4 regions of the Pedobacter riviphilus genome follow, and region 2 is predicted to be linked to each of the others. Evidence: riboswitches for the same ligand, from Rfam matches in the RefSeq annotation. Region 2 holds a riboswitch; each other region holds the start of a gene.
The links. A riboswitch is a leader RNA that binds a small molecule or an ion and turns the genes downstream of it on or off. The one in region 2 is predicted to bind S-adenosylmethionine.
Positions count from the first base shown of each region.

Region 1: it holds a riboswitch for S-adenosylmethionine, as region 2 does, so the genes downstream of both, metH (methionine synthase) here and H9N25_RS01175 (cysteine desulfurase family protein) in region 2, are expected to answer to the same signal.
Region 3: it holds a riboswitch for S-adenosylmethionine, as region 2 does, so the genes downstream of both, H9N25_RS10200 (SusC/RagA family TonB-linked outer membrane protein) here and H9N25_RS01175 (cysteine desulfurase family protein) in region 2, are expected to answer to the same signal.
Region 4: it holds a riboswitch for S-adenosylmethionine, as region 2 does, so the genes downstream of both, H9N25_RS08010 (O-acetylhomoserine aminocarboxypropyltransferase/cysteine synthase family protein) here and H9N25_RS01175 (cysteine desulfurase family protein) in region 2, are expected to answer to the same signal.

Region 1 is NZ_CP061171.1:5,404,526-5,409,349, reverse strand. Features, by position in the region: gene metH (methionine synthase) at 1-2,817, opposite strand, end outside; SAM riboswitch class I at 2,951-3,054, opposite strand; gene H9N25_RS22360 (Bax inhibitor-1/YccA family protein) at 3,168-3,923, opposite strand; gene H9N25_RS22355 (hypothetical protein) at 3,961-4,527, opposite strand; gene murQ (N-acetylmuramic acid 6-phosphate etherase) at 4,635-4,824, opposite strand, start outside.
Region 2 is NZ_CP061171.1:280,567-285,390, reverse strand. Features, by position in the region: gene H9N25_RS01180 (TlpA disulfide reductase family protein) at 1-427, opposite strand, end outside; gene H9N25_RS01175 (cysteine desulfurase family protein) at 466-1,620, opposite strand; SAM riboswitch class I at 1,670-1,767, opposite strand; gene H9N25_RS01170 (glycoside hydrolase family 35 protein) at 2,266-4,128, opposite strand; gene H9N25_RS01165 (alpha-N-acetylglucosaminidase) at 4,194-4,824, opposite strand, start outside.
Region 3 is NZ_CP061171.1:2,491,197-2,496,020, forward strand. Features, by position in the region: gene H9N25_RS10200 (SusC/RagA family TonB-linked outer membrane protein) at 1-2,906, opposite strand, end outside; SAM riboswitch class I at 3,225-3,331, opposite strand; gene H9N25_RS10205 (TlpA disulfide reductase family protein) at 3,470-4,741, shown strand.
Region 4 is NZ_CP061171.1:1,954,899-1,959,722, reverse strand. Features, by position in the region: gene H9N25_RS08020 (trans-sulfuration enzyme family protein) at 62-1,177, shown strand; gene H9N25_RS08015 (hypothetical protein) at 1,367-2,383, opposite strand; SAM riboswitch class I at 2,594-2,704, shown strand; gene H9N25_RS08010 (O-acetylhomoserine aminocarboxypropyltransferase/cysteine synthase family protein) at 2,972-4,303, shown strand; gene H9N25_RS08005 (homoserine O-acetyltransferase family protein) at 4,332-4,824, shown strand, end outside.

The sequences.
Region 1 (4,824 bases), 700 kb from region 2:
CAGTTCTTCTAAAGGATAATTATCGAAGACCCTTGTACCAGTAAATTCCGGAACAGGTAGATTAGGTTGAAAATCGATCTTAAATTTATTTGCACGTGCTTCTTCTAAGGTTTTAAAGCGTTTATCCGATCGTTTGTTTAAATGCGCTTCGCGGGCTTTATCATATTCAGCCCTGATGCCTGCAATATATTCGTCTCTGGTATCCGGATTCATTAAAGTACTGCAAACCGTAACACTTCTGGAAGCATCTAACACATGGATAGCAGGCCCAGAGTAATTTGGTGCCACTTTTACTGCCGCGTGGATCCTTGAGGTAGTTGCACCGCCGATAATTAATGGAATGGTAAAGCCTTCGCGTTCCATTTCTTTTGCAAAGTGAACCATTTCATCAAGTGATGGTGTAATTAAACCACTTAAACCAATAATATCGGCATTTATTTCCTTGGCTTTTTTAATGATCTCCTGCGCAGGAACCATCACGCCCATATCAACAATTTCGAAGTTGTTACAGGCTAAAACCACGCCCACAATATTTTTTCCTATATCGTGCACATCGCCCTTAACAGTGGCCATTAATACTTTTCCTGCGGAAGAGTTTTGATCCTGATCGGGATTATCCAGTTTCTCCTGTTCTATAAATGGCAATAAATAGGCTACGGCTTTTTTCATTACCCTTGCCGATTTAACCACCTGGGGCAAGAACATTTTTCCGGCACCGAATAAATCACCCACAATATTCATCCCGTCCATCAACGGCCCCTCGATTACCTGAATCGGGCGGGCATATTTTTGTCTGGCCTCCTCTACATCATCATCCAGGTATTCTACAATTCCTTTAACTAAAGAATGAGATAATCTCTCTTCAACAGAACCTTTTCTCCACTCTTCATCTTTAACCACCTCTTTACCTTTCGATTTTACAGTATCAGCATATTCTACTAAACGCTCTGTTGCATCTTCCCTTCGGTTTAAGAGTACATCTTCTACCCTTTCTAACAACTCGGGTGGAATTTCCTGGTAAACCTCCAACATCCCTGCATTTACAATTCCCATATCTAAACCAGCCTGAATGGCATGGTAAAGAAATGCCGAGTGCATGGCTTCTCGCACTACATTATTCCCCCTAAAAGAGAACGAAATGTTAGAAACCCCTCCACTCACTTTAGCATGAGGCAGGTTTTCTTTAATCCAACGGGTGGCATTTATAAAATCGACTGCATAATTATTATGCTCTTCCAATCCTGTTGCAACGGTTAAGATATTCGGATCGAAAATAATATCCTCTGCCGGGAAACCAATTTCATTCACCAGGATATCGTAACTTCTTTTGCAAATTTCCTTTCTACGCTCATAATTATCGGCCTGTCCCTGCTCATCAAAAGCCATTACTACTACCGCAGCACCATATTGCATAATTTTGCGGGCGCTTTCGCGGAATTTCTCCTCCCCTTCCTTTAAGGAGATGGAGTTTACAATCCCTTTTCCCTGCAAACATTTTAAGCCATTTTCAATAACCGACCATTTGGATGAATCGACCATGATGGGCAATTTAGCAATATCAGGTTCAGAGGCAATGAGATTTAAGAATTTGGTCATTGCCGCTTCCGAATCCAACATCCCTTCGTCCATGTTCACATCGATTACCTGCGCACCGCCCTCAACCTGTTGTAAGGCAACAGCCAATGCAGCCTCATAATCGCCACCTAAGATCAGTTTAGAGAATTTAGGGGATCCGGTAATATTTGTTCTTTCACCAATATTGACGAAAATGCTTTCTGGAGTGATGGTTACCGGTTCCAATCCGCTTAAACGCATGTAAGGCTCAAGCACTGGTACTTTCCTCGGCTCGGCTTTCCTCGCATTTTTAGCAATACAACCAATATGCTCTGGCGTGGTACCACAGCATCCACCCACAATGTTCACAAAACCTGATGCAATAAAATCGTCTACCAAATGTGCCGTTTCATGCGGTTGCTCATCGTAAGCTCCAAACTCATTTGGCAAACCAGCATTTGGATAGGCCGAAACATAACAACCTGCTTTTGCGGCAAGCTCCTCAATATGCGGACGCATTTCTTTAGCTCCCAAAGCACAGTTAAAACCAATACTTAATGGTTTAGCATGCATTACAGAGTTCAAAAAAGCTTCGGCTGTTTGGCCTGAAAGCGTTCTTCCAGAGGCATCTGTAATGGTACCAGAAATCATGATCTCCAGTTTACGGCCAATTACCTCTTCATATTTTTTAATGGCCACAATAGCCACTTTAGCATTTAACGTATCGAAAATGGTTTCGATTAATAATACATCAGAACCACCATCTACCAAACCACGTACCTGTTCGTAATAAGCAGCTTCCAGTTCATCAAAATAAACCGCCCTAAAACCAGGGTCGTTTACATTTGGCGACATGGAAAGGGTACGGTTGGTTGGGCCAATAGCACCGGCCACAAAGCATTTACGATCTGGATTTGCAGCCATAAATTCGTTTACAGCTTCTTTTGCCACACGTGCACCTTCAAAACTCATCTCGTAAGAAAGGTCTTCCATCTGGTAATCGGCCATGGAAATGCGCTGTGTACTGAACGTATTAGTTTCGATGATATCGGCACCAGCCGCCAGGTACTCCAGGTGTATTGTTTTAATAATATCCGGACGTGTGATGTTGAGCAAATCGTTATTGCCTTTTACATCACAGGGATGGTTTTTAAATCGTTCCCCTCTAAAATCTTCTTCGGTTAGGGTATATCGCTGAATCATGGTACCCATTGCACCATCAATCACCAAAATACGTTTTTCTAATTCTTCTCTTATGCTCATTCTTGTTGTAAGATTTGAGATATGAGACGTTAGATATGAGCATGGATAAGACGCAATGTCTCAAATCTCAAATCTATAGTCTCAAGTCTCTAAAAGGCTTATTTAAAAAGTTGGTACGTGAATCGTAATCCTAAACTTATCTGTTTCCGCTATTTGCAGAATAGAATTTAGCACCTTGTAGGTTACAGGTTGCTAAGACTTCGTTGGGTCTAATCCCTCCGTCTTTCTTAATAAGCATACAAAAATGCAACAAAGCAACATCAATTCCAAAATTTATCGCATTGCTACCAAATAAAATTACAAAGGCCACGCAAAACTGCGCGGCCTTAAGAATATTGTTCTGTTAATGATTACTTTCTGCTTCCGAAAATACGAAGTAAGAAAAGGAAGATATTTAAGAAATCTAAGTATAGAGATAGTGCAGCTACAATAGCCATTTTTTTAGATTCAATCTGAAGAACCTGTTCGCCGCTAGCTTCTATCCCTTCGCCAATTCTTTTAATTTTTTGCACATCATAAGCCGTTAATGCCGTAAATATGGCGATACCAATAAATGCCATAAACAAACTGAACTGTTCGCTTTGAATAAACATATTAATTACGCTGGCAATCACTAAGCCAATTACCCCAACCATTAAAATCGGCCCAAATTTACTTAGGTCGATATTGGTTGTATAGCCCATAAATGCCATAATTCCAAATATTCCGGCAGCTCCTGCAAAACAGCTCACTACTGAACCTGAAGTATAAGTTAACAAGATAAAACTTAAACTAACTCCAGTTAACACTGAATAAAGTACAAAAACGCCAATTAACGCCGGCAATGATAATCTACTTAATCCGAATCCCATTAATAAAACCAGTCCAAGCGGTGCAAACATGGCTACATAACCAAAAATTGACATGCTCACTTTACCAGTTGTTGGATTAATATTTAAAAGGTATTGCATTAACTGCTCATTGGTACCAAATAAATAGGCAGCTACTGTTGATAAACTCAATGCCACGAACATCCATAAGAAAACGTTTGCAAAGAATTTTTTAGAAACAGATTTTTCCTGTACAAAAACACTGTTGTCTTGATATTGATAATTTTGTTGTTCCATTTTAAATTTGTGTATTTAACTATATAAAAATAAATATTTAGTTTAATCTTTTTGTCAGCAGTTCTTCAACTTTTTTAAAGAACTGTAGTGGTTTTAGTGTGCGCCATGGCAGATTGTCAAATGCACCACCAAAGTTAATGTAATAATCGATGTTATTATCGCGAAACTCGGTGATTACGTGTTCCTGAAAATTTACCCCAACAATCCAGCCATCTTCTACTTCCTGAAACCACTCTTCATAATAACTGTCATCAGAGGCATGAAAATTCAGCACATTTTCACCGATCAGGATAAATTTATTAATGCCTTCGTCCATCATCAGCTCTAAAATATCGCGTTTCAGCAGCATAATATCGTTATTAATGGCATCGTTCCATTCCCCTATAAACTCTATAATGGCATAACTGCGGTCATAATCAACGTACAACACCTTCATGTACAGGGTATTCGAGCCGAACTCATCCCATTGTGGGTGCAGTAAAAAGTTATAAATCTGCTTATCGAAGTAAAGTTCCGAATATTCGGTATTGTAAAATGGCGAACGCTCATCTTCTGCCGAAATATAATCATCTCTCCACTGATAATAAGGCTCAATTTCGTGCATGCTTCTTTTTAATTATTGAATGGGTGAGTTTTGAATGAGTGAATGTTTGATACTGCTGCTGAGATCAATCATCCTCTAATTCTATCACTCAAGCATTCTCTCATTTTTTAATGTCCGGCTTCAACTGCTTTACGCACACTTCCATAACGGGTTAATAACTCTGCTGCTGCTTCATATCCTATATTCAGTTCATCGGCAACCATTTGTGTACCACGATCTACCAGCTTATGATTGGTTAACTGCATATCGACCATTTTATTGCCAACTACACGCCCCAACTGAACCATAACAGTAGTG
Region 2 (4,824 bases):
TTAATTTGCCAAATTCGCCATTTATTGCAGCCAGTTTATCCTGAACTGGTTTGGTTAAAGCCTTAAGTTTTTCATTATCTGCATTTACTTTCGACCCGCTGATCGATGCATTTTTTAAAGAATCGGCAGATACCAGCTGAATATTGGCAGCTTCAAGGTAAATGGACAAGAAATCGCGTTTTCCATTCTTTTCAGCGGGCTTTTTATATACCGAAGCCCTTAGCGGATCGGCGATCTCACCTTTAAAAGCAAAAGTGCCGTTTTTTAATTCAGTGGAGTCTAAAATCGATTTACCATCTTTCGAATAGCTCAAGTAAATTTTCTCATTCCCCTTATCATTTTTTAGGGTTCCGTTTAACGAGAATGGTTTTTGTGCCAGTGCAGCTAGTGGTAGTACAGCAACTGCAACGAGTAGTGTTTTTTTCATTTCAGATTAATTTATTGATGTATGATTAGGAATTATTTTTAAGCGTAAAGGAGGTTTGATTGTTCCTGACGATTGCGGTAAAGGCTGTTCAACAGTGCAACCACTTCATCGATTTCGGCCTGGGTATTAAACCTGCTGAAAGAAAACCTGATTGTTTCTTCATTTTTACCAGTTCCCAATGCTTCAATAACATGCGATGAATGATTGGAAGAACAGGCGCTTCCTCCCGAAACAAATATGCCTGCCCTGTCTAAAGTTTGTAACAAATCTGCACCATTGGGCAATGCGGGTAATGAAACACTTAATACCGTAGATAAGCTTTTATCAGGATGATCTGAATAACCGTTAAAGTTTATTTCAGAAAGGCTTGTAAGCCCGTTAAGCAATCTTTTTTTAAGTGAATGGATATGTGTTTCGTAAAGGTTTTGGTTATCATAGGCATGCTGAAGTGCCGCTGCCATCCCTACAATACCTGCTACGTTCTCGGTACCTGCCCGCTTTCCCGATTCCTGCCCTCCTCCCTTAATAAAAGCACGCAGATTAGCCGGTTCTTTTGCATATAGAAAACCAACACCTTTCGGCCCATGAAACTTATGCGCCGAGCCCACCAGAAAATCGGGCGCCAGCTGGCGGGTGTTAATATCGATATGGCCAATGGTTTGCACCGTATCTGAATGGAATATCGCACCATGATGCTCAGCAAGATCGGCAATTTCCAAAATGGGATTTAAATTTCCTATTTCATTGTTACCGTGCATTAAGGATATTAGTGCCGGTTCTTCATTTTCGAGCAAAGTATCCAGCTCAGCGAGCGATAATTTGCCTTTGCTATCGTTTTCCAGATATACCAATCTGATTACACCACTGTCTGCCAAAGCTTTAAGTGTATTTAAAACAGCATAATGCTCTAATCTGGAAGTAATAACAACCCGGATATTATGGTTATAAACTGCTGAAAGTAAAGCTGTATTATCGCCTTCGGTTCCGCCAGAAGTAAAGAAAATATTTCCTGGTTCTGTATATAAAGTATCCGCAATAATTTCTCTCGATCGCTCTACGGCTTCTCTGGCATACCTGCCTAAAGCGTGTGCCGAAGACGGGTTTGCAAATGACTCAAAAATAAAGGGCTTCATGGCTGTAAAAACCTCACTGGCAAGTGGGGTGGTCGCTGCATTATCTAAATAAATACTCATCTTTCAATTTTAAATCATCACTGCTTATTCAGATTTCCGGAGAAAGTTATTCTTATCTTTCCCTTACGGGAAGGATTTAGCACCTTATTTGGCAACAGGTTGCTAAGACATCACAGGGCCTTTTCCCTCCGTCTTTCTGGATAAGTCAAAAATATATTAACGGCACAAATGTATATAATTTCTATGGATATTATAGTCTTTAATTTGATTTTTTTGTGCTAAGCCAATATTATGTATATAATTACAGCGTTGTGACATTAATAGACAAGATTTGAACTCTGCAATCACTGTTTTTCAAAACAGTTGATGAAAAACATTACCTTAGAACCGAACACATTAAAACACTGCCAGATTTTATCTAACCATTGTTTTAAGCTGTAAAAAAGTTTGACTGAACCGAAAAACATTTACTAGAAAAAAGTCAGCTGAGTAATGTAATACTGCATTATTTCCTTTTAACGGAATTTAGATATTGTTTCGTTTTAGACCCGATAATTTATTAAGCCACAGCTATAATAATTGTTACAGCGCATAGTGATCTACACTGCCTCCCATTAAGGCAGTGTAATCCAACTTCATAAAAATCACCCAAAACGATGGAATAACTTCTTAAAGGAATGATCGAAGATCATCTAGGTTAATACTTTAAGGCTTCAGTAATTCTAATACAGGTACTTCTACAGATTTAATTACTTTGTGTAGCGTGTCATTATTCTGCTCGAAAATTACAATTTCATTCTTACCCTTTTTTAGCCAACAACCTGGTAGGTACAGCGTTTGTTGGGGACCAACGCTCCAGTAACGTCCTATATTTATTCCGTTAATAAACACGATACCTTTACCCCAATCACGCATATCAAGAAAAGTATCACCAGTTTTTGTTAGAGAAAAACTTCCTTCGTAAAAAGCTGGTCTTCCAACTGTTGCCGTATTTTTTGCCAAGGCTAAATTAGGCACAACCTCCATAGGCAACTTATACATATTCCAGTTTCCGCTAATAGTTTGTCCATTAATAATTACCGGAGAAATGATACCTTTTGTACTGTTAATGATTTTTGCCCCGTAGTTAATACGCCCCATATTTTCAACTACAATATCTAAAACGGCATTAAAAGGAATGTCAATATCACAATCATATTTTTTATAATAGCTGTTTAATTCAGCAACCTTAGTTCCGTTGACATACACAATGGCATAATCACGCAAACCAGCCAACTCTAGTTTACCACTAATAGGCTGATTAAATTTTTTGCTGTACCAAATGTAGCCATGTCCTTGATTTAAAGCTTCAAAAGTTAAAGGATTATCGTCATTTACTGGTGTAATTTTACTTTTAATATCTTCCAAATCAACTGCTTTTGTTAAAATAATATCCGGAATAGCAATTAAAGGAATTTTTGCCGGAACAGCTGGAGTTTCTGGCTTCTTCAGCAAATCTCTTAAAGCATTGTACTTTTCGGTAGCCCAACCAGCCTCACTAATTGGCGCATCATAATCATAACTGGTTAAATCTGGCTGAATATCATGTTTGTTATCATAATTTGCGCCTGATGTAAAACCGAAATTTGTACCTCCATGTACCATATAATAATTAAAAGATACGCCACCATCTAAATATTTTTGCGTTTGCTTAACCACTGCTTGCGTAGAAACTTTAGGAAAAGGCTCTGCCCAATGGGCTAACCAGCCAGGATAAAATTCTGCTACCATATAAGGTCCTTTACCACCATTGTATTTATTCACCAATTCCTTAAGCTTGGTTACATCATCTTCACCATTTGCAGTTGGTAAAGCTCCTGGTAATGCGCCCCCCTCAAAAAGCCAACTTCCGTCTGAAGTAAAAAATGGCACATTAAAGCCAATATCTTTTAACTGTTGAAATACAGCTGCGCTATACCTTTTATGATCTTCTAACGGAACATCCTTACGTTGAGCCACATAAGACCCAAATTCATTTTCGCCCTGCACCATTATGATTGGACCTCCATTGGTTATTAAAAGATTTTTAAGCTGTCCGTACAGTGCAGTAAAATAAGCTTTTGTTGCAGCTAAATATTGTGGATTATTGCCACGAATAACCATGCCTGGCACCTTTTGCAAAAACCATGGATAGCCTCCAAATTCCCATTCCGCACAAACATATGGGCCTGGTCTAAGGATCACAAATAAACCCTCTTCTTGAGCAGTTTTGATGTATTCGGCGATATCTCGATTACCAGTCTTAAAATCCCAAACCCCGGGAGCAGTTTCATGGTAATTCCAAAAAACATAAGTAGCCACAGCATTTAAACCCATTGCTTTCATCATTCTCAAGCGGTGGCGCCAATAAGGTTTTGGAATGCGTGCATAATGCATTTCTCCACTATAAATTTGAATCGGTTTACCGTCTAACAGAAAATTACCGCCCTCAATAGCGAAAGTGTGTTTTGGATCTTGTGATTTAGTTTGCGCTAACAGATTATTTATTAAACAGATAAATATAAGCAATGGTAAAAATTTAATTTTCATATTTTTTTCGTCAGTAATGGTTGTTCTTAGTTAATTATATGCGAACTACTTGGAATAAAAACCGGTTATTTTAATATATTATCAATCAATTTATTTAGCTGAGAAACATTTATAGGCTTTAGCCTATAGGTATCAGCCGACTTTGTCCAGGCCACTTCCATGGCAAAATAATCGGGGCTATTGCTTTCCTTACCTTCCATCTTAGCTAATTGCTCCTTAATAAAGCGCTGCCAGCGGGACAGATATAAAGAGCCTAGCAAACCGCTCCATTCTTTATGCGCGTAATCATGTAGGTCTGTCTTTGGATTATTTTCGGGTCCCCAATAGGTTATCTGAATTTTTGCATTTCTTAAAGCCCTCTCTCTATCCGCTGGTGTTTTCGCAAAATTAATAGCCTGTTCCAACCAGCGGTTTAAAGAAAAGTACCTGCTTGAGCTCAACAATGAGTCCTGCTGGAGTATCAGTTTCTGGAATACAGCACTTTCTTTTTTAAATGCAACCACATCTTTTGCTTGTATGGCCTCAATCATATTCTGATAACTTTTATCTCCTTTATTCGCCAATACCTGCCTCACGAGATCAATCTTATCTGTTTGATATGTTTCAACATTTGCATAATCATCACCAGCCGCTACAAAAAGTTTTACCGCTTCCAAAAAAAGTTCCGGATTATAATTTCTTTTGCGGGTTCCCCAT
Region 3 (4,824 bases), 2.2 Mb from region 2:
TCGATATTCCTAAACGATTTATAATATTGTTGAGCAGGTAACACTTTTTCATTACGTTTACCATCGGTAGTTACGCCATCAAAAACAATCCCGTCATCATAAACCGTTACACCTGCCGGAGCAGCTCCGTTTACCCTTACGGTGCCATTTTCCTTTTTATTATCTGGATAATAGTAAGAAATACCACCATATTCTGCTGCTCTTCCTGGCAGTGTAGAGGCTAAAACTCCGGTATAAGTACCTGTTGCATAGGTGCCATTATAAATAGAACCACCAAAACTTGCATCAACCAATACGCCTAAACTTATACCTTTATAGGTGAAGGTATTGTACACCCCGCCAATCCAATCTGGTGTATATTTTCCCAAAACCTGTTTGGTTGGGTTTGTAGCTGGTGCTCCTGTGGCGTTTACAATAATATTTCCATTTCCGTCTCTTAAAAAGGCCGTTCCGAAAAGCGATCCATAAGGTTGTCCAACGGTAGCAATCACCTGTGCTGAATTGGTAGCGACAATGTAATTTGTTAATAATTTCTCCGCATCGAGTTCAATTACCCTACTCCTGTTTGCAGCGAAATTAAAATCAATATCCCAGGTAAACTGTTTTTTAATTGGTGTAATGCCCAACTGTGCTTCTATGCCTTTGTTGTTTATTTTTCCGGCATTAAGCAGTTTTGAGCTAAATCCGGTACTTTGACTTACATCGGCTGCCAAAATCTGATTGTAACTATTGGTATTGTATGCACTTAAATCGAAACGTAACCTTTTGTTAAAGAAAACAGCCTCAACACCCAGTTCTGTTGAAGTGGTAGTTTCTGGTTTAAGGTTAGGATTAAGATCGATATTACTTGTGGTAAGTTGAGGGTTTGCATTAAACGGCGCACTAAATGCATAAGTATTAATCAAACGGTAAGGATCTGCATCTTTACCAACTTTAGACCAACCTCCGCGTATTTTTAAATAGTTAAGAGCTTCGCTTTTAATATCGAACGCTTCGGTTGCTACAAAACTTCCGTTAAATGATGGGTAAAAATAAGACCTGTTCTGTGCGGGCAAGGTAGATGACCAATCGTTACGGGCCGTAATGTTGGCAAAAAGGTAATTTCTGAAGCCAATCTGTCCAGAGGCATAAACACTGTAAGATTTTAATCTTGATAAATTATTTGATGAAATTAGCGGATCACGAGAGTTTTTAAGGGTATAAAGTCCGGCGATGGCCAGTTTAGGTGCACTTTGATCGTTCTGCTCAATATATTGCCTGCGTATGTTCCCACCACCTAACAATTCGAGGCTAAAATCATCATTCAACTGTTTGTTAAAGTTTAATGTCGCGTCTGTATTATTTTCACTTACGGTAAAGGCACTCTCAGTATAAGAGCCGAAAGGCGTTCCATTGGTACCATAGGCAATCCTCACTTTACGTCTATCGTTGTAATAATCGGTCCCTGATCTGAAATTGAAATCAAGTCCATCAATAATCTTATAGTTAAGGGCTAAACTTCCAATAATCCGGCTACGGTTTTGCGATACTGTATTTTCGTATGCTACCCAATAAGGATTGCTGTAATAGCTGTTGTTCCAGTTAAACGTTTTTCCATTTTCGTCCAAATAGTTTTTCAATTGGTTAATATCAACCTGGCGGCCGAACCAGGTAAACTGCAACATCGTACTGGTTGATCTCGAACCGCCTGTTCCAGGTAAATTATCAGAGTTAAGTTTGCTATAATTTGCATTGGCAGTTAAGGTTAACTTCGGTGTTATTTTTAATGATGTATTGAGCACAAACGAATTTTTGCCCTGACCAGAGTTAGGTACGATCCCCACCTGTTTTAGGTTATTATATGATATCCGGTAATCATATTTTTCACCGGCATCTGCAACCGATACCCCATTGTTCAATGAATATCCTGTTTGAAAGAAATCGCGCACATTATCGGGATGTGCCACAAAAGGAACGGCTACTCCCTTCGAAAAAAATTGTGGAATTAGTCTACCATCCAATTTAGGTCCCCAGCTTTCATCTACGCCATCGTTAATGCCTTTACCTGCACCGTCTACGTAACTAAACTTGCCTTCAGATCCCTGACCGAAAGCATTTTGATAAACAGGCAGGGTGAGTAAAGTTTCTAAAACAGCATTCGAATTGATGGCAATGCCTAATCCTTTTTTCGATTTACCCGTTTTGGTTTTAATGAGTATAACGCCTGCTGCAGCCCTCGAGCCATATAGCGCCGCGGCATTTGGTCCTTTCAACACACTCACCGATTCTATATCTTCCGGATTGATATCTGAAATGGTATTGGCATAATCTCTTGCCCCAGCCGAATTTAACTGAGAGTTATCTACCGGAATCCCATCAACTACAAATAATGGCTGGTTATTTCCTGCAATGGAAGTTTCTCCCCTAATAACCACTCGTGATGACCCCATACTCCCCTGGCTGTTGGTTACCCGTACACCAGCTATTTTTCCGGCCAGTGCATTTACCAGGTTGGATTCTTTAGCTTCAGCCAAATCCTGTCCTTTTAATTCCTGAACAGCATAACCTAGCGATTTTTTCTGTCGCGAAATACCCAATGCCGTAACCACTACCTCATCCAACGCATTATCGCTTGATTGAAGAATGACCGAAACTGGGCCTGCATTTTTATTGATTTGTATTTCCTGACTCTTAAAACCGATATAAGAAAATACCAAGGTGCCCTTATCTGGTGCACTAATAGAGAAAGCTCCTTTTGCATCAGAAATGGTGGTTTGTTTGGTTTCTTTTATTAATATGGAAACACCTGGGAGTGTTTCACCATCTGCCGACTTTACCGTTCCGGTAACCGTGACATCTTGAGCGGAAAGCTTTTGTGCTATGAGGAGCAAAAAGATAAGCGCTATTGATTTTAAATTTTTAAGCATATTGTGTAGTTAATTAGTTAATAAGGGATAATAATTTTGGGCAAAACAATTCCTAACGGTTAATAACCGTGTTTTATAAGAAAACAAAGGAATGGTTAGATCAAAAAAGCCTGTTAAATGGAGCGATTTTAACAGGGCATGCGCATTCGGAAGTATGCACTAAGGTTTGCATCAATAGCTTTTAGCTTGTCTGTTTTTTTCATCTGAATAATTTTCTTTAAACCGTATTTACTTTTCAAGCGTGCATCAGGGCAAAAAAAAAGCACCCCATAAATCAGAAGTGCTCCATATATTCTTATAAGGATAACGCAAACAACTGACTTAACTACCCCAGATTCATCTGAGATGGAATTAGCACCATTTCTAAAAATTAGATGGTTGCTAAGGCTTCACAGGGCCATTCCCTCCGCCTTTCTTGATAAGTATTTTAAAATAACTGGGGCAAAGGTATAATTAATTCCATTTATCCTATAGTTTTTATAGATTTTTATTGAAATATTTTTTCTTTGGCAATTACATCCATATCTTTGTCTACTAATTTAGTCGATAAATATACATCCCCAATGAAACTAAAATCCATTTTAGCAGCCGTATTGGCCATATCAACAACTTTTATCTATGCCCAGGAACATAATACTTTACCCAATCAGGTAGTAAAACTCAACAAAATAAAATCTAAAGCCTTTGTTTCCCTCGGCAATTGGCGCGGCATAGCGAAAGTAAAGGAAGGTCTGGAAATTCCTTTTAATTTCGAGATCAATGAAAAAAGCGGTCAACAGAAATTATATTTCCGCAATGCCGAAGAAAGTTTCGAAGGTGGTCTGGTAAAACAGACTGCTGATTCACTTTTCGTAAAACTGGATCAGTTTGATAACGAACTCGCATTTGCAATAGATGGCGATCATTTATCTGGTACATTAAGAAAGCAAGATAAAACTGGCCAACCTTTGGTAATTATTGCTGAACGAAAAAATTATCGTTTTAAAACGGCAGATAAACCAGCAACAGCAGACTATTCTGGTAGTTATGATGTGGTTTTTAAATCGCCAAATGGTAAAGAAGAAAAAACAGTAGGTTTATTTAAGCAAACGGGAAACAAACTTACGGGTACTTTTTTACGCGTAACAGGCGATTCGCGCTATCTGGAGGGCGTTGTGGAAGGAAATGAGTTTCAACTTTCTAGTTTTATTGGCTCCTCCTCTCCTGCCTATTACAAAGGAACTTTCCAGTCAGATGGCTCATTAACCGGTGAAATTTTAGGTACAAGGGGAAGCCAGTCTTTTACCGGGACCAAAAATAAAGATGCTGCCCTGCCTGATCCTTATAAACTCACCTACCTTAAAAAAGGATATAAAACACTTGATTTTAGCTTTCCTGATATCAACGGGAAAAAGATTTCGCTAAAAGATGAGAAGTATAAAAACAAAGTGGTGATTTTGACCATCACCGGAAGCTGGTGCCCTAACTGTGTTGACGAAGCTACCTTTTTGGCGCCGTGGTACAAAAAGAACAAAAACCGCAGTGTAGAAATTATCGCTTTACATTACGAACGCTCAACCGAACCTGAATATGCAAAAAAGGTGATGACACGTTTCCGCGAACGTTTTGGAATTGATTACGACCAGGTTATTGCAGGTACTGCCGATAAACAGGTGGTATCCGAATCGTTGCCTGCACTCGATTCTTTTTTATCGTTCCCAACCACGATAATAATTGATAAACAAGGTAATGTAGCCCAGATCCATACTGGTTTTAATGGTCCGGCCACAGGTAAGTTTTATGATGAATTTATTAAAGAATTTAATACTGAGATTGATACGTTACTGAAGAAATAAGCATAGCACTCTCATTTCTTATCGGTTGGTGTCTCACCAACCGAAATAAAGCGTTGGTCGGTGAGACACCGACCAATAGAACT
Region 4 (4,824 bases), 1.7 Mb from region 2:
TTAAATTAGCACCAAATTATTAAATTGCATTCCCATATCACCTCGATCAAAATTAATTATCATGAAACCCGAAACCCTTGCTATTCACGCTTCTAATCTTGTAAAAAGCACTACAGGCGATGTTACCCTGCCTATTAATCTATCAACAACTTTTTTTCGCGCTGAGGATGGGGGTTATCCCGGAGGGCACATGTATAGCAGGGTAAGCAATCCAAACCGGTCTGCTTTAGAAAACACTGTAGCCAAATTAGAATATGGCGAAGATGCGGCTGCTTTTTCTTCGGGAAATACCTGTGGTATGGTTTTATTCCAGGCCTTAAAACCTGGTAGCCACATTATTGCACCTGATGATATGTATTGGGGTATTAAAAAGCAATTACTTACTATTTTTAACGATAGTTTGGAGTTTGATTTTATTGATCAGACTGATTTAAATCTGATACAATCGAGCATTAAACCTAATACCAAACTGATCTGGATCGAAACCCCATCCAATCCGTTATTAAAGGTTACAGATATACAAGAGATTGCCAAAATAGCCAAAGCTAAAAACATCACTTTAGCCTGCGATAGTACCTTCGCCTCGCCTATTTTACAAAATCCGGTTTTATTAGGTGCTGATATTGTAATGCATAGCAGTACTAAATATCTTGGCGGTCATAGTGATGTGCTCGGCGGTATTTTAGTAACCGCTAAAAAAGATGAGTTATGGGAGAAAATCAAAAACATTCAGCAAACTGGTGGTGCGGTCCCTTCCCCTTTCGATTGTTTTCTCTTAACCAGAAGTATTAAAACGCTGGCTTATCGTATGAAAGGCCACTGTGAAAATGGAAAGCTTATCGCTGACTATTTAAACGGACACCCGAATGTTGAAGCTGTTTTTTATCCTGGATTGGAAAATCACCCACAACACGCAATTGCAAAGAAACAAATGAAAGATTTTGGTGGGATGATGTCGTTCTTAGTTAAAGGAGATGTTGAAGCTGCACATCAGGTGGTGAATAAGGTAAAGTTATTTGCGCAAGCGACGAGTTTAGGAGGTGTAGAGAGTTTAATTGAGCACCGCTATTCGGTGGAAGGCCCCGATAGCAAAACGCCAAAAAACTTACTCCGTATTTCTGTAGGCTTAGAGCATGTTGATGATATTATTGCCGATTTAGCACAGGCGCTGGGGTAAAATATAAAACCTATATGGACTTAAAGACCTTATAGGTTTCTAGTTATTACGAACCTTTGTTTCTAAACCCGATTGCAGCGATATCCTTTTTGGCTGTCATCCTGAGCGAAGTCGAAGGATAGCCAAAAAGATAAAGCGTAAAGCGGGACTGCAATACCCTAAGGATTACAGAACCCTAATTTCCAAAACTTATTTAGGATTACAAATCGTGGTTAATTTCAAGGAATAATTTGCCTCCAAGGGCTCATTAGTCTGCGCTAAACGTTGCGATCCAGTATTGGCTGGACAGGCAATATCTCCTGCTGCATCATAAACCAGCCTAGCTCCATTTGCCAATAATTCTTTTGGTACATATACCTGCACTTTGGTAATCGAATAACCAGAAGGAAAATAACGCACATAATAACCGTCAGGGTGTTTAGTCCAGATACCACTTGGCACATCGCTTCTTGGAGGAGCCATACCTGCTATAATGGCGTACTTTTCCATGTCGGCATAAGTATAATTTCCAGAAGCTACTAGTTGGCGAATATTATTTTCTGCTTCAAAAACGGCCCTCACGCCTGATGGTAACTGATCTTTAGCTTTTTCCATTACATCAAAAGGCAAAACACCTAAAGCACCTCCTTCTAATTGCGTAAGTTGTTTCGGTGTTAATAATTTTATCGCAGTAAGTTTAACCTGTCCATTGAAATCGGCAAATTTCGTTCTGGCGATAATGGTCCATAACAACGTCTGGATATCATGTTGTTCAACATCAGGATGTTTTTCTGCACTTTTAAGTATAGAAACCACAATTTCTTCTTTCGGCCCTAAAACTGGGGCAAACATATATCCATCTCCTTTTGATGGCGCAAAAGTTCCGGCTTTTAGGCAGTAGCTTTTATTGGTCATTTCGTAAAGCCCCTCGCAAAGCACGAAACCGCCTTCTGGATTTTTAGGCAGTAAATACAAGGGCTGGGCTTTTAAATTTAATGAATTAATAAAATCAGGCTGTTTTTCGCCTTCTCTATTTACATCTTCAAAATTAGTGGTAATGGCAGCAGGTTGCTTTAAAAACTTGTCTACGCCTAATGCTTTAGCACCCTGGGCCGTGCCAACTTTTAGTAATTTGTCCTTCAAACCACCAAACTGGGCGTTTGCATTACTTAAACACATTGCAGTTAGTAGCAGGCCTAAACCTAAAGCTTTTATATTTTTCATCATGATTAAATTTAGATAGGTAACACAAACTTAGAATTTTAAGCGTTAATTTTATATTAAAAGTTTTAGTTTGGTATATCGCTATAAAAATACATCACTCATTTTCAATGTCTTAGTGTAAATTCGAAATTTTATTTTGTCGATTAAAATTTAATTCAGACATTTGGAATATTATTTGGCGGAAAGCTAAATAAAAGTCAATCTTCACAGGTTGATTTATAAAGAAGTGGCGAGAGACTGGCTCGATGACCCACTGGCAACCCTCAGAAAGAGAAGGTGCCAATTCCTGACCGGATAACATGGTGTTATTTGGAGATATAAATTAGAACTGATGAAAACATTAAATCTTCAATCGCTGGGCGAACCCAAATCAAACCTTAAGAAGTTAGAACGAGCTTCTATTTCTATTACTTGTTGTGATATGCGCGCGATTGCTTGTATGTGCTGTTGCATACTGTAATTTAAAAATCTTCCTTTTTTGTTTCTTTCAAACTGGAAGGTCCCGAAAAATCGGGATACGCCTTGTTACATTTTACGATTGCCCAAAATCTTAATGCATTTACCCACTCAACAATTAAAAAAATAGATACTATGTCAACATCATATAAATTTGAAACTTTACAATTACACGCTGGCCAGGAAATAGATCCAACAACAGGTTCAAGGGCTGTTCCCATTTACCAAACCACTTCTTATGGTTTTAAAAACGCTGAGCATGGCGCAAATTTATTTGCCTTAAAAGAATTTGGCAATATCTACACCAGGATTATGAATCCTACCAACGATGTTTTCGAAAAACGTATAGCAGCCTTAGAAGGTGGTGTAGCTGCTTTGGCTGTTGCATCGGGGCAAGCTGCTCAATTTATAGCGTTAAATAACATATTGGAAGCTGGTGATAGCATTGTTTCTTCATCTCACATTTACGGTGGAACTTACAACCAATTTAAAGTAGCTTTTAAACGTTTGGGTATACATGTCGATTTTGCAAATCCAGATGTACCTGAAGAATTTGAAGCTAAAATTACCGATAAAACTAAAGCCATTTATCTCGAAACCATCGGAAATCCGGCGTTTAGCGTTCCAGATTTCGAAAAAATTGCCGCCATTGCAAAAAAATACGATCTCCCTTTAATAGTCGACAATACTTTTGGTGCAGGAGGTTATTTGTTTAAACCATTGGAACATGGTGCCAATATTGTTGTAGAATCTGCAACGAAATGGATCGGTGGCCATGGAACAAGCATTGGCGGAGTAATAGTTGACGGTGGAAATTACAACTGGGGCAATGGCAAATTTCCTCAGTTCTCTGAGCCTTCTGAAGGCTATCATGGTTTGGTTTTTAGTGATGTTTTTGGTATCGGTGGACCATTTGGAAACATCCAGTTTATCATCCGTGCCCGTGTAGAGGGATTAAGAGATCTTGGGCCTGCCCTATCGCCTTTCAATTCTTTTCTTTTATTACAAGGATTAGAAACATTATCGCTCCGCGTACAACGTCATGTAGATAATGCATTAGAATTGGCCACCTGGTTAGAAAACCATCCATTAGTTAAAGAAGTTCAGTACCCTGGCTTAGCCAGCAGTAAATACAATAACCTGGCTAAAAAATATTTAAGCAATGGTTTTGGCGCAGTTTTATCTTTCGAGTTAGCCGGAAGCAAAGAAAATGCAACACAGGTAATTGATAGCTTAAAACTGGTATCTCACCTGGCCAATGTGGGTGATGCAAAAACGCTGATCATTCAACCTTCGGCCACAACACACCAACAATTAAGCGAAACGGAACAATTAGCTGCAGGTGTAAAACCGAATGCTTTAAGGGTATCAGTAGGCATTGAGCATATTGATGATATTAAAGCCGATTTCGAACAGGCATTTGCAACAATTAATGCTTCAGTTCCAACAGAGAGTTTACAAGCCTAACCGTTAATATTCCGAATACAACAAAACAATGAGTACAGCATCAACATATCATTATAACAAACAGTTTAAATTAGAAAGCGGAAAAAAAATCCGTAACCTGCAAATTGCATATCAAACTTATGGCAAATTAAATGCAAATAAAGATAATGTGATTTGGGTTTGCCATGCACTTACTGCCAATGCTGATGTTTTTGAATGGTGGGAAGGTTTGTTCGGTGAAAATGCTTTATTCAATCCGGAAGAGCATTATGTTGTTTGTGCTAATGTTTTAGGCTCGCATTATGGTAGTACAAACCCATTAAGTACTAATCCGGTAACGGGCTTACCTTATTACCTTTCTTTTCCGCAGTTTACCATCCGCGATTTAGTATCGGCACACCAGTTATTGGCTGCGCATTTAGGTATTAATTATATTAAATTATTAATCGGAGGTTCTTTAGGCGGGCAACAAGCTGTTGAATGGAGTATTTCGGAACCGAATAAAATCGAAAACCTGATCTTGATTGCCACCAATGCAGCAC